Regions from separate parts of the Providencia sp. PROV003 genome, predicted to be linked through region 2. Evidence: predicted binding sites of a transcription regulator. Region 2 holds the regulator's gene; each other region holds the start of a gene.
What was found. The regulator PurR, encoded in region 2, represses purine synthesis genes. The targets are predictions, from matches to a motif close to CANGCAAACGTTTGCNTG.

Region 1 (3,482 bases), 1.4 Mb from region 2:
AATAGGTAAAACTTTAACGGCAACTCCAGAAATAGAGACCGCTAAAATCAGAATCAAAATAGTAAAGAAAATTTCCATGTTGCCCTTACTGATTAACCAGACGACCAAAGTCTAAAATTTGCCTGCCGCCGCATAGTAAGAGATAGCACCGTCCAGACCATGATTGTTCAAATCGAGCCAGTAACGAGTGGAAACTATGGACTTCCACTTGGTTCACCGCCTTATATCTATTTTATCCTTAGCAATTATTTTTCGGGGAAAAAATTACCATTTTGCGATTAATCGATATAAAACGTTAAATAAGGCGATAAGATCGCCTTATTTAAATATTATGAACCTTAAATAGCTAATCCTGAGGCATAAAATACCACTAAAAGCACCGCAATAATCACAGTTCCCACATTCAGTTTACGCCATTCACCCGCACAAATACGGCCAATCACCAATGCGGCGAAACCAAGCATAATACCAGTCACAATATTACAAGTTAAAACAATAAACACCGCACACAGTAAACCTGACATTGAATCAACAAAGTCATCAAAATCAAGTTTAGAGACATTACTTAGCATCAACAGGCCCACATACATCAACGCAGGTGCTGTCGCATAAGCAGGCACTAAATAAGATAATGGTGATAAAAATAAAATTAAGAGGAAGAGTACCCCAACAACCACAGCCGTTAACCCTGTACGACCACCCGCTGCGGTTCCTGCTGCTGATTCAATATAGACTGCGGCAGGAGATGCACCGATCGCACCAGCAAAAATACTACTCACTGAGTCGGCAGTTAGCGCCTTACCACCATCAATAATTTGCCCATCTTTATCTAAAAGGTTAGCTTGCCCCGCAACGGCACGAATTGTCCCTGTTGCATCAAAGACAGCTGTCATCACCAACGCAAGCAAGCTTGGTAATACCATGGGTTGTAAAGCCCCCATAATATCCATACTAAATACTAGAGATAGCCCATCGTCACCCAATGATGGTAATTTAAAGAAACCTTGATATTGGACAGCGGGGTCAAAAATCAACCCAATAATTGAAATAGCGATAATCACCAGTAGAACGCCGCCCGGAACACGACGTTTTTCTAAACCAAAAATAACCGCTAGCCCAACGAGTGACATTAACACAGGGAAAGAGGTAAATTCCCCCAGAGCGACAGGTAAACCTGCATTTGGGTTTTTGATCACTAAACCAACACCATTTGCTGCGATTAGCAATAAAAACAAACCAATACCTATCCCTGTACCATGGGCAATCCCCATTGGCATATTACGTAAGATCCAGCTACGAATACCTGTAACAGAGATAATGGTGAATAAACACCCCATTAGAAAAACGGCGCCTAGTGCCACGGGTATACTAATTTTTTGCCCTAAAACTAAGCTAAATGCAGTAAAAGCTGTCAATGAAATCGCACAGCCGATGGCCATTGGCAAATTTGCCCATAGCCCCATCAGCAAAGAACCAAACCCCGCCACTAAACATGTTGCAATAAAAACAGCGGTTGGAGGGAAACCAGCCTGTCCCAGCATACCAGGCACAACGATGACAGAATAAACCATCGCTAAGAATGTAGTTAGCCCTGCAATGATTTCACGGCGAACTGAAGACCCGCGTGCTGTTATCTTAAAAAATGAATCCAATTTACAGTTGGATGACGCCTGTTGGCCTGACATGGTGTACCTCTGCTGTTAATAGTAAACGAATACTCTCAAATAGTGCTGACGCCTAACGCATACGTTGACGTAAACGATTACGTTTTCAAAAAATAAAACCAATTGAGAATAAATTCTCTATAAAAACAGTTACGCAATCGTTTGGCTTTGAAATTAGAATAAAACGTATTGTGAGGAGGGCAATTATCGTTCTAAAACGGGCTAATGATCAAGTGTTTTTAGCATATCCCCCTGATATTCCCCCTTTCGTATTCAACAAAGGCTTATCAGTTTTTTTGCTAAGTACTTCCTTAAGGATAAAAAATATCTATTCCCCTCTGAGCCTTAAACGGACTTTCTAAAATTCCCTTTATTTTCATCGTAGTTATTTTAAGTAAAAATAACTAATTACTTTTCATATAGCGTTTGTTTAAAGAGAGTGATTATTTTTCTTGGTATAATCACAGAATATTTTCTTACAAAACGAACAACTTAAAAAATATTTATTTATGGTAGAATAATTTTCATACAAACCATTAAACATGCTTTTTTACGTTGTTTTTATTGAGAAAATAAAACATACATGGAGTGAATATAATTCATATATATATACACTCAATTATTGTCAACCATAGTTATAATTCTGATTTATTTATAATAACGAACACAAAAAACATATTAAAATGTCAAATAAGAATACATCAATAATCACTTTACAACGGGGTGTTTTACTACTTTTTATTTGTTTCCTCGCAATGTATTTATTACCGGGAATATATAGCCATAGCCCTTGGAAGCAAGATGAAAATTATAGCTTTGGCATTATTCAAACCATGTATGAAACTAATGAATGGTTAGTCCCAACAAATGCGGGTGAACCATTCATGGAAAAACCTCCGCTTTATTATTGGGTTGCTACTATTACATCCCATTTATTTTCTGGTTTTATGCCCCTTTATGATGCAGCTCGTAGTGCAACTTTGCTGTTTTCAGCGCTCAATTTCGCTTTCTTTTTATGCTTAGCGCGCCGCTTTTTCCAAGCTAAAGACTTTACGGATACACGCATTTGGTTAGCTTTCGCACTCTATGCCTGTGCTCCGGGGGTTCTGCGCCACAGCCATGATATGTTCACAGATGTTGCTCTTATGGCTGGGGCAACTATCGGCCTTTATGGGTTACTCGGGCTAATACAGCAACAGAAACTGTTGATGTCTAGCCTTTGGTTATCCCTAGGGACGGTAATCACAATGCTCTCAAAAGGGGTTTTCATCCCCGGCGTTTTATGGATTTGCTTAATTTTATCCCCTATTTTTATTCGCCAATGTAGAACCAAGCAATTCTGGCTATTCAGTTTATCCGCAGGGTTAATCGCCCTTGTTGCTATTTTACCTTGGCCTATCCATTTATACTTGCAGCATCCTGACTTATTTATGGTGTGGTTTTGGGAAAACAATATTGGTCGCTTTTTCGGGTTTTCTGTCGAAAAATTAGGTGCAAAAGCCAATTTAACACGTATTCCAGCTGCCGTTTTATTGTTCGCCTTTCCTTCGGGTCTACTGGCTACAGCATATTTTTTAAGGCACCCTATCAAGCGGTTATTCAATCAAAACCAATATTTACTCACCCTATTTCCTTTATTAGGCATTGTTTTTTTGCAGCTTTCAGCTTCAGGTCGTGCCTTGTATTTGCTCCCATTTATTGCCCCAATGGCGATTTTAGCAACACAAACACTCTTAGCTGCTCCAGCGAAAATTTTACGTTATATTTCATATTTCGCGGCAATATTCTGGTCATTACTGATTCTATTTCTTTGGGCCT
Region 2 (3,482 bases):
ATGCGCTCGAAGTCATTGATGCAGTGGCTCGTACGGGAAGTTTTAGTGGTGCTGCCGATGAGTTGCACCGTGTTCCATCTGCGATTAGCTATACGGTAAAACAAATTGAGGAATGGCTTGCTGTCCCTTTATTTGAACGTCGCCATCGTGATGTAGTTCTTACCGAGGCGGGGGCAATATTTATTAAACAAAGTCGTTCTGTTATCAAAAAAATGACAGATACCAGACATCAATGCCAACAAGTCGCAAATGGTTGGCGTGGTCAATTTAGTATCGCAGTTGACTGCATTGTCAAACCGCAGCGCACAGAACAACTCATTCTAGATTTCTATCGTCATTTTCCTGATATTGAACTGTATATTCACCCTGAAGTGTTTAATGGTGTTTGGGATGCTTTAGCTGATGGTCGTGTTGATGTGGCGATTGGCGCAACACGTGCTTCCCCCATTGGTGAAAGATACAGTTTTCGTGATATGGGTTTCATGTCTTGGATGTGTGTTGCGAGCCCTGAGCACCCATTAGCCAAAATAGAAGGTAAGTTGGTGGATGAACAAATGCGTGAATACCCCAGTTTATGCTTAGAAGATACCTCCCGTAATTTACCCAAAAGAGACACATGGGCCCTTGATAACCAGCGGCGTCTTGTTGTGCCTTATTGGGAAAATGGTTTGGCATGTTTAGTCAATGGGCTATGTGTGGGCATGGTGCCCGAACACCGCGCAACCCCTTTATGCGAGGAAGGGAAGTTAGTGGAATTGGCATTAGTACAACCATTTCCACCAAGCCCTTGCTGCCTAACTTGGGTTGAAAAAAACACATCTCCAGCGTTAAGTTGGTTATTAGATTACCTCGGTGATACTGAAACACTTAACGCGGAATGGCTTTCAACTTAGGTTGCTAAGTTATCGGCGGTAATCAATAAATGGCCCATCAGCAACAGAGCGGCGTTCAACCAGCCGTGGATGTACCTCGATAGTTTGCGCATCTTCGCGCTTATTCACAATTCTATCGAGTAACATTGTAAAGGCCATTTGCCCTAAACGCTCTTTTGGCTGGTGGATAGTCGTTAGAGCAGGGGTAAAATAGCGCGCATTACGCACATTATCATAGCCAATCACTGAAATATCTTGCGGTACACGCAGGCCCATCTCATCTGCGGCGCAAATCGCTCCCATCGCCATAATATCGCCACCACAGAATACCGCGGTAGGGCGCTGTTTATGGCTAAGGATTTGCATCATTGCTTTGTAGCCTGATTCAGGCTCAAAATCCCCTTGGACGATCCACTCATCTTTTAACGTAATTTTGGCCTCTTCCATCGCTTTTTGGAAACCAGTTAAACGACCAATGCCTGTATTTCTTTCGAGTGAACCAGGAATGACACCGATATCACGGTGGCCACGGTCAATCAAATAACGCCCTGCAAGGTAGCCGCCATGGAATGAGTTGTCGATAATACTGTCAGTAAAATCACCTCGTGACGTACCCCAATCCATAACGACCATTGGAATATTACGATAATCTTCTAACATACTGATTAAAGTATCTGGGTATTCAGAGCACATAACGAGTAAACCATCTACGCGTTTTTGCGCAAGCATTTGTAGATAGGCTTTTTGTTTACCCAAATTATTATGGGAATTACAGAGGATTAGTGTATAGCCTTTTTCATAGCAGCTATTTTCAACTGATTCTATTACCTCAGCAAAATAGGGTGCTTCACTGGAGGTTGCCAGCAAACCAATCGACTTAGTGTGATTAACTTTTAGACTACGGGCAACCGCACTTGGTGAATAATTGAGCTCTTTAATTGCAGCCCAGACCGCAGCCTTAGTATCATCAGCCACAAAGCGCGTTTTATTAATAACATGGGATACGGTTGTGGTAGATACGCCAGCGCGTTTCGCCACATCTTTAATCGTTGCCATGGGGGAAAAAAACTCCTGACCAACAATAGGTCTCTATAAGCATTCTTGTTAAAAAATTACCAGCATATTGATGCATTGATCCTTTGCTGGCAATAATTTAGCGATTTGTTGTCGATTTTGTCTGATCTAGCGCAAAAACGAAAGAAATAATTGATGTTATAACATGTGATATAGGCACGAGTTTTGTTTTTTTGGATATATATACTTAATAACCTTTATGTTAATATGGTTATTCGCTAATTCAATTACGTTTAGATGAGAGGAACTCATGGATACAGATGTTAAATATGGATTACTGGCTGCGTTGGGTTCATTAGCAATGATTATTTTTATTGCTGCACATATTTTTTGATTTTATTTTTACTCATAGCAATGTGCGTAAAAAATAAGGGCGAGATATCTCGCCCTTAGCTATTTAGAAATCAACAGATATCACTATGCTAAATTTTCTTCAACAAACTTCCAATTGACTAGCGCCCAGAAGTTTTCTAAGTATTTAGGACGCGCGTTACGGTAATCGATATAGTAAGCATGCTCCCAAATATCAACTGTTAATACAGGCTTATCTTCACCAGAAATTGGCGTTGCAGCATTAGATGTATTAACGATAGCTAAGCTACCATCGGTTTTTTTCACTAGCCATGTCCAACCTGCGCCAAAGTTTTTGGTCGCAGCGTCAGTAAATTGCGCTTTAAACTCAGCGAAAGAACCGAATGCTTTATTAATCGCATCAGCAACTTTGCCTGTTGGTTCTCCACCTGCATTTGGCGCTAAACAATGCCAATAGAAGGTGTGGTTCCAAACTTGAGCAGCATTGTTAAAAACCCCAGCGTCAGAAGTTTTGATGATCTCTTCTAGAGATTTACCTTCGAAGTTAGTGCCTTTGATGAGGTTGTTTAAGTTAACAACATAAGTGTTGTGGTGCTTGCCATAGTGATATTCTAAGGTTTCAGCAGAGATATATGGTTCTAAAGCATCTTTAGCATACGGTAGAGCGGGTAGTTCAAAAGACATTGCGTACTCCTTGATTGCTTTTGTATAAAATACTTCGGGTGTTTGCTCTTAAAATGAGCTAATTAAAAGATGGCAATTTGTTATCAACATTTCGCTCATTGGCGAGATGGTATTTAATATATTAATGATAACACGATAAACCTTACAAAGGGTAATGGTAATCATGTTACTTATATGTTAGCAAAAAACAAAATCATTAACTATTTATATTGTATGGGTATTTGTGAGGAAGAACGCCAGTTTTTCGAATTTAAACAATAGCGAGTTATTTGTTTGACTTAGGTGAGCAGAAGATAGAAAAGGTGCCTTTTTGGTTTTTTGGATGTTATAGTAATGCCCCTGTAAAACTGGCATATTGTATGAAACAATTAAGTTTCACATTATAATGGTCAATGCATTCTATTAAGTCGCAGTAAATCATGCTTGTCGGCTGACTGCAAAACCAGCATCTTTGTTCTAAGGAAGTAAAAATGACGACAATTGAAAGAATCGAGCGCCAAATCAAAGAAAACCCAATTTTATTATACATGAAAGGCTCTC
Region 3 (3,482 bases), 1.7 Mb from region 2:
CTACAGTTCAAAATATGAAGCACATGTTAGGCGTCGACTAGGATCATTTTTAACAGGAACATCGCCGCAACTAAAATGACGCACAGCCCCAGATCACGCCAGCGCCCCGTACCAATTTTCATTGCGCAGTAGGCAATAAAGCCCAGTGCGATACCTTCGGTAATAGAGAAACTAAACGGCATCATTACTGCGGTAATAAATGCAGGCACAGACTCGGTTAAATCGTCCCATTTCACCCGCGTTAAACTTGAAGTCATCAGCACACCCACGTAAATCAGGGCACCTGCGGTTGCATAAGCAGGAACCATACCTGCAAGAGGTGAGATAAACATGGTCAATAGAAATAGAACACCCACAACAATTGCGGTTAAACCAGTACGCCCACCAACAGATACCCCTGAAGAGCTCTCAATATACGCAGTCACTGATGATGTTCCCATTGCAGAACCTGCTACCGAACTCAAACTATCCACATACAGGGCTTGTTTCATTCGTGGAAATGTCCCGCGTTCATTGGTAATCCCAGCCTTATCCGTCACGCCAATCATAGTGCCCGATGAGTCAAACAGGTTTACTAACATAAAGGCGAAAATAACACCTGATAGCGCTAAATCTAAAGAACCAGCAAAATCGACTTGCCCAACCACACTAGTGATACTTGGTGGCATGGAAAACACACCCGAATATTTCACATCACCCAACGCAAGACCGATCAATGTAGTCACGGCAATAGACACCAAAACTGCTGCATGAATATTACGCGCTGCCAGAATTGCGATGATAAAGAAACCCAGCGCCCCCAGCCAAACGTTATGGTGAGTTAAGTTACCAATTGAGACCAGTGTATCTGGATTTGCAACAATAATGCCTGAGTTTTTTAACCCCATCATGGCAATAAATAAACCGATACCACTGGTGATCCCGACACGAAGACTAAGCGGGATATTAGCAATAATCCAATAACGAATACGGAACAATGTCAGAATAAATAAACCAACCGCTCCCCAGAATACCGCGCCCATAGCGACTTGCCACGAATACCCCATGGCCCCGACGACAACAAAAGCAAAAAAGGCATTCAGCCCCATTGCAGGTGCTACCGCGATTGGTAAGTTTGCTAATAGCCCCATCAAGATACTACCAATAGCAGCAATCAAGCAGGTGGTAACAAACACCGCTTTAATGTCCATCCCTGCAACAGAAAGAATTTGTGGGTTAACAAAGACGATATACACCATCGTCAGAAAGGTCGTGAAGCCTGCAACAACTTCTGTTCGTGCGGTTGTGCCGTGTTCCTGTAATTTAAAAACACGCTGAAACAAGCCCTGCGGTTGTGCCGAGCTAGAAGATTGATTACTCATTAGATATAGCGCCCAAAAAAAGTTTTTTTCGCCCTATACTACAATTAAAAATCACAAAAGAAAACGATTGCGTAAACCATAATAGGCAAAAATGTCCTAACTAACTGATACAGCAAGCCGAAATAAGAAAAATAATCAGATAAGTGTTGTTGAGATAATAGCGGTTATTACACCGCTATGTTGACTTAAGACAGCGCCAATAGCTTTTGCCTACGCCAAAACAATAAGCTACGCTTCGCGGCTCGTTTTTGAGGTTCATTTTGTGCGCTTAGCCTTTTCGCTACCCTATTCGCAATAATTTCCACCGCAAAACACATCACAAAATAAATAAACGCCACAAATAAGAAAACCTCGAGCGGGTATACCATTTCACGGTTATTCACTTGAGTAGCTAAAAATGATAATTCAGCAACCCCCACAATATAAGCTAGAGAGGTATCTTTAATTAATGCAACCCATTGATTAATAAATGAAGGTACCATCATACGTAACGCTTGTGGTAAAACAATGTGCCAAAGCACCTGCCAACGGCTAAAACCCAAAGACATGCCAGCTTGCCACTGCCCTTTACCAATCGCTAAAATCCCCGCCTTTACCGCGTGAGCTAGATATGCTGAAGTAATCAACGCTAATGCACATACCACAGTAGCAATCCCAGGGATTTCTGCGCCAAGCAAAATAGGCAACAGAAAGTAGGTCCAAAAAATCAACATAATCACAGGAATTGCACGGAAAAAGCCTAAAATAGCGGCAAATAGGTTAACCCAGAAACCACGCAGCATGGCTAACGCAATACCGCCCAATGTCCCCAATACTATAGAAGCCGCCCCTGCAAGTAAGCTCATGAGTAAGGTTAAAGCAGCGCCTTCGAGTGGGCCGTCAGGGAAAGTACCTAATAATAAATATTGCCAGTTTTGCTCAATAATCGAAAAATCCATTTTATGCCCCTTGAGCTAAATTACGTTGCTGGCGCCACTGCCCCCAGCCTTCCATTAATGCAATAATGGCAATGTACAACACTGTGGCAACACCAAATGCGGCGAAAGTTTGTAATGACTGGCTATCCACTTGCCGCGATACATAAGAAAGCTCCGCCACCCCAATCGCCATCGTTAACGATGAATTCTTTACCACATTCATATATTGGCCAAGTAAAGGCGGCATAGCGATTTTAACCGCTTGAGGCAACACCACGAGTTTCATCGCCTGCCAAGAAGTTAGCCCCAAAGCGAAAGCAGCATATTTTTGCCCCTGACGAACGCCCCTGATACCTGCTCGAATTTCCTCAGCAATAAAGGGTACGGTATACAAGGTCAAACCAACAAAACCCGCTAAAAATTCAAATGATGGCCACCCCACGGGTATCCCCAACAATTGGATTTCATGGGGTGTATTCAACCATTCCATTGTGGCAGATGGTAAAATTTCACCAGAAGCGAAATACCAAAAAAATAGCTGCACCAACAAAGGCGTGTTTCTAAAAATAGAAATATAGATGTTCACTCCCCAACGAAGAGGAGCAATCTGGCTATCCTTTGCTGATGCAACTAGAAAACCTAATAAAGTAGCCGCAATAATGGTACACACAGAGATCCAAACTGTGATCAAAAAACCATAGCCGAACCATTCAAGGTACTGTGGTGCCAGCAGATGTTCTGACCAAAAATTACCGCTGAAAAATTTCTCAAACATAGTCAATCACCATTCTACTTGGTTCTATTAACCAAGAACCCCGCACAATGTGCAGGGTAACCAACAAGTTATTTTTTTATTTCAGGCCATTAAGATTGGGGCTGTTGTTCGCTTAATGGTGCAAACTTAAAGTCACCACGTGGTTGAGCGGCTTTAGTTTCTGGGCCAAACCAACGGTTGTAAATCACCTCGGCTTTGCCGTCTTTCTCTAATTTCAACAGTGTTTCATTGACGTTTTCAACCAAACGTGTTTCGCCTTTGCTTGCTGCAAGTGCTTGATATTCTTTTGTTAGGCTGAATGGCGAAATTTCAAAATCAACTTTAACTTTCTCAGGTAAATTACCTAATAAACCCACCAATTTTGCATCGTCTTGGGTAATAGCTTGTACGTTACCATTACGCAGTGCAGCAAATGCCTGTGGGGTATCA
Region 4 (3,482 bases), 1.0 Mb from region 2:
TATTAAAAGATGTGCCTAAAACCCTCGTCTTTGAGTTAGCTAAATATCGTAATACAATATCGCCAGCTATCCCTCAACGTGTCATTGATAGGCCTCCTTCTGCGGAACTTGCTCCAGGCCAGTTAGACCAAGACAGCCTACCGCCTTATGACGTTTTGGATGCGATACTTGAAGGTTATGTCGAAAAAGATCTCTCCGTTAATGATTTAATTAAGTTAGGTTTTGATAAAGACATGGTGCGTAAAGTTGTACGCCTTGTTGATATTAACGAATATAAACGCCGTCAAGCTCCTATTGGGCCGCGTATTACCATGCGTAATTTTGGGAAAGATCGCCGTTATCCGATCACCTCAGGTTTTGGCCGTAAAAACTGGTCATAACAGGGACTATTTATGAAAAAAATTGATGCAATTATAAAGCCATTTAAACTTGATGATGTTCGTGAAGCTCTGGCTGAAGTAGGAATAACTGGGATGACTGTTACTGAAGTGAAAGGCTTTGGTCGCCAAAAAGGGCATACCGAGCTGTATCGCGGTGCAGAATATATGGTCGATTTCCTCCCTAAAGTAAAAATTGAAATTGTAGTTCCGGACGATATAGTCGAAAACTGTGTCGAAACCATTATGCAAACCGCGCAAACCGGTAAAATTGGTGATGGTAAAATCTTTGTTTATGACGTTGCCCGGGTGATCCGCATCCGTACGGGTGAACAGGACGAAGAAGCGATTTAAACATAGAAGGAAAAAGCGGTAACGGAAAATACACAGGAATGGGATTAAAACAGTGTATTTGTTAGATGAACCCGTTACCGCTAAATTGCGAGAAAACTAAGCCGCTTGAGCTTTAAAACGTGATTAAAGCAATTTTAATGCGTTAATGCATCTCAAGAAATGCTCTTCTCACGAGAAGAGCATTTTTTTATCAATTAGTTGAGTGGCAGAACCTTATGTGGGCCAAAACATTCATAGTGAATAGCATTGGCATCAACCCCCATTGAAACTAACTGTTTACCAACATGTTGCATAAAACCGACTGGGCCGCAGAAGTAAAACTGCATGTTTGGTTGCTCAATCCATTCACGAACTTGCTCTAAGTCCATTAAACCTTGGAATTGATAATCAAAGCCAGCCCGATCAGTTGTACGAGGTTGATTAAACCAAATGGCAGATTGCCCCGCTTTTTGTTTTGCCATCAGTTGTTGTATTTCATGGCTAAAAGCATGAACAGCCCCATTTTCAGCCGCATGTAACCAATTAACTTGTGCATCGTGCCCTTGTTCTGTGAGGTGGTTAAGCATACTCAACATCGGGGTTAAACCTACACCCGCAGAAATTAACGTGACAGGGGTTTGGTTATCAACATCGATAAAGAAATCACCACAAGGAGGGGCCAATAATACGCTATCACCTTCATTTAATTGCTGGTGTAAGAAATTAGAAACAGCGCCTTGGTCTTCGCGTTTTACGGCGATACGATAGCTATGACCATTAGGTGCAGTAGTTAATGAATATTGGCGAATTTCTTGGTTTTCAAAATCATCACTATTTACATAGATTGTAATATATTGCCCTGCGCGGTAATTTGCGACGGGTTTGCCATCGACAGGGACAAATTCAAAACTGGTGATGACATCACTTTGTGGCTGTTTTTGTTTTAGTTTAAATTCCCGTAGGCCTTCCCATCCCCCCGTTTTATCTGAGTTTTCTTGGTAAATTGCGGCTTCACGACCAATGAAAATATCCGCTAATACACCATAAGCTCTTCCCCATGCATCAAGCACTTCTTGACCTGGGTTAAGTAATTCATCGATAGCTGCCAGTAAGTTTTCCCCAACAATTGGGTAGTGCTCCGGTTTGATATTTAAACTCACGTGTTTTTGTGCGATTTTTTCCACGGCAGAAACCAGTGCTTCAGGTGTTTCAATATGGACGGCATAAGCGCAAATAGCATTGAATAGGGCTTCGCGTTGGTCACCATTCATTTGGTGAGTCATATTGAAAATATCTTTTAGTTCAGGATGTTGTTTAAACATTCTGTCATAAAAATGGGCGGTAAGTTTGGGGCCTGTCTCAGCAATGGCAGGGATAGTTGATTTAACAATGGCAATGGTTTGGCTATCTAACATACAGGTGCTCCTGAATTATTTTCATGTTCCCTTAGTGTTCATCGCGATGATGTATTTTTCAGCTACTTGAAAATATATTGCATATTTTCATTTAGATAGCGTTATTTCACCGTAATAAACGTACTTTTATTTGAGAGACACAAAGTTTATTTATAAACATGTATTTTAAATACAACTTATAATATTTAAGGTAACAAGTAAATACTCAAACGTGGAAAATATGACTGAAATAAACACATAATGAGAAGGGGCTTGCAAATTCAGCGATCTCTGCGTCAAAAAATAAAATTTGGGCTATTTTATAGTGAAGCCTTAAGAAGCAAATGAAGTGAAAAAAATTAATGCAATCGTTTGCGTATATTTTTTCTTTAGGGCTATCTCAACAGAGAAAAAGAGTTTACACTGTGTGTTATTGCGATGAATCGATTTTCAACCTATTGAATTGCTGAGGCAGGAGAAGCGAATGTTAAAGCGTGAAATGAATATTGCAGACTATGATCCAAAACTATGGGAAGCAATGGAGCAAGAAGTACAACGTCAAGAAGAACACATTGAATTAATTGCTTCTGAAAACTATACCAGTCCACGAGTCATGCAGGCTCAAGGTTCTCAGCTAACCAATAAATATGCAGAAGGCTACCCAGGTAAACGCTATTACGGCGGTTGTGAGTACGTTGACGTCGTTGAGCAATTAGCGATTGACCGTGCAAAAGAATTATTTGGCGCTGATTACGCAAACGTACAGCCGCATTCTGGTTCACAAGCAAACGCTGCTGTTTACATGGCTTTATTACAACCGGGCGATACAGTGTTAGGTATGAACCTTGCACACGGTGGGCATTTGACGCATGGTTCGCCAGTTAATTTCTCGGGTAAGTTATATAATATCGTTCCTTATGGTATTGATGAGAGCGGTAAAATTGACTACGACGATATCAAAGCACAAGCAGTAAAACATCAACCTAAAATGATTATCGGCGGTTTCTCTGCATATTCAGGTGTGGTTGATTGGGCTAAAATGCGTGAAATTGCAGATAGCATTGGTGCTTATCTGTTTGTTGATATGGCTCACGTTGCAGGTCTTATTGCAGCTGGTGTTTATCCAAACCCAGTTCCTCACGCTCATGTTGTCACAACAACGACCCATAAAACTTTAGCAGGCCCTCGCGGTGGTTTGATCCTTGCTAAAGGTGGCGACGAAGAGATGTACAAAAAAATCAACTCTGCGGTATTCCCAGGTTCTCAAGGTGGCCCTTTAATGCATGTGATTGCAGGTAAAGCGGTTGCGTTGAAAGAAGCTATGGAGCCAGAGTTCAAAGTTTACCAGCAGCAAGTGGCGAAAAATGCGAAAGCCATG

Region 1: M1F14_RS00510 (NCS2 family permease) is a predicted target of PurR. The motif match lies at 1,816-1,833, and genes of this name have one in related genera.
Region 3: M1F14_RS01860 (NCS2 family permease) is a predicted target of PurR. The motif match lies at 1,418-1,435, and genes of this name have one in related genera.
Region 4: glyA (serine hydroxymethyltransferase) is a predicted target of PurR. The motif match lies at 2,466-2,483, and genes of this name have one in related genera.

Annotation. Positions count from the first base shown of each region.
Region 1 is NZ_CP096369.1:111,478-114,959, forward strand. Features, by position in the region: gene M1F14_RS00505 (Na+/H+ antiporter) at 1-78, opposite strand, end outside; gene M1F14_RS00510 (NCS2 family permease) at 339-1,685, opposite strand; gene M1F14_RS00515 (glycosyltransferase family 39 protein) at 2,348-3,482, shown strand, end outside.
Region 2 is NZ_CP096369.1:3,424,809-3,428,290, reverse strand. Features, by position in the region: gene punR (DNA-binding transcriptional activator PunR) at 1-893, shown strand, start outside; gene purR (HTH-type transcriptional repressor PurR) at 903-1,928, opposite strand; gene sodB (superoxide dismutase [Fe]) at 2,364-2,942, opposite strand; gene M1F14_RS15740 (Grx4 family monothiol glutaredoxin) at 3,413-3,482, shown strand, end outside.
Region 3 is NZ_CP096369.1:445,302-448,783, forward strand. Features, by position in the region: gene M1F14_RS01860 (NCS2 family permease) at 27-1,361, opposite strand; gene M1F14_RS01865 (amino acid ABC transporter permease) at 1,547-2,299, opposite strand; gene M1F14_RS01870 (amino acid ABC transporter permease) at 2,301-3,053, opposite strand; gene M1F14_RS01875 (ABC transporter substrate-binding protein) at 3,143-3,482, opposite strand, start outside.
Region 4 is NZ_CP096369.1:2,413,681-2,417,162, forward strand. Features, by position in the region: gene M1F14_RS10940 (NAD+ synthase) at 1-380, shown strand, start outside; gene glnB (nitrogen regulatory protein P-II) at 393-731, shown strand; gene hmpA (NO-inducible flavohemoprotein) at 926-2,125, opposite strand; gene glyA (serine hydroxymethyltransferase) at 2,589-3,482, shown strand, end outside.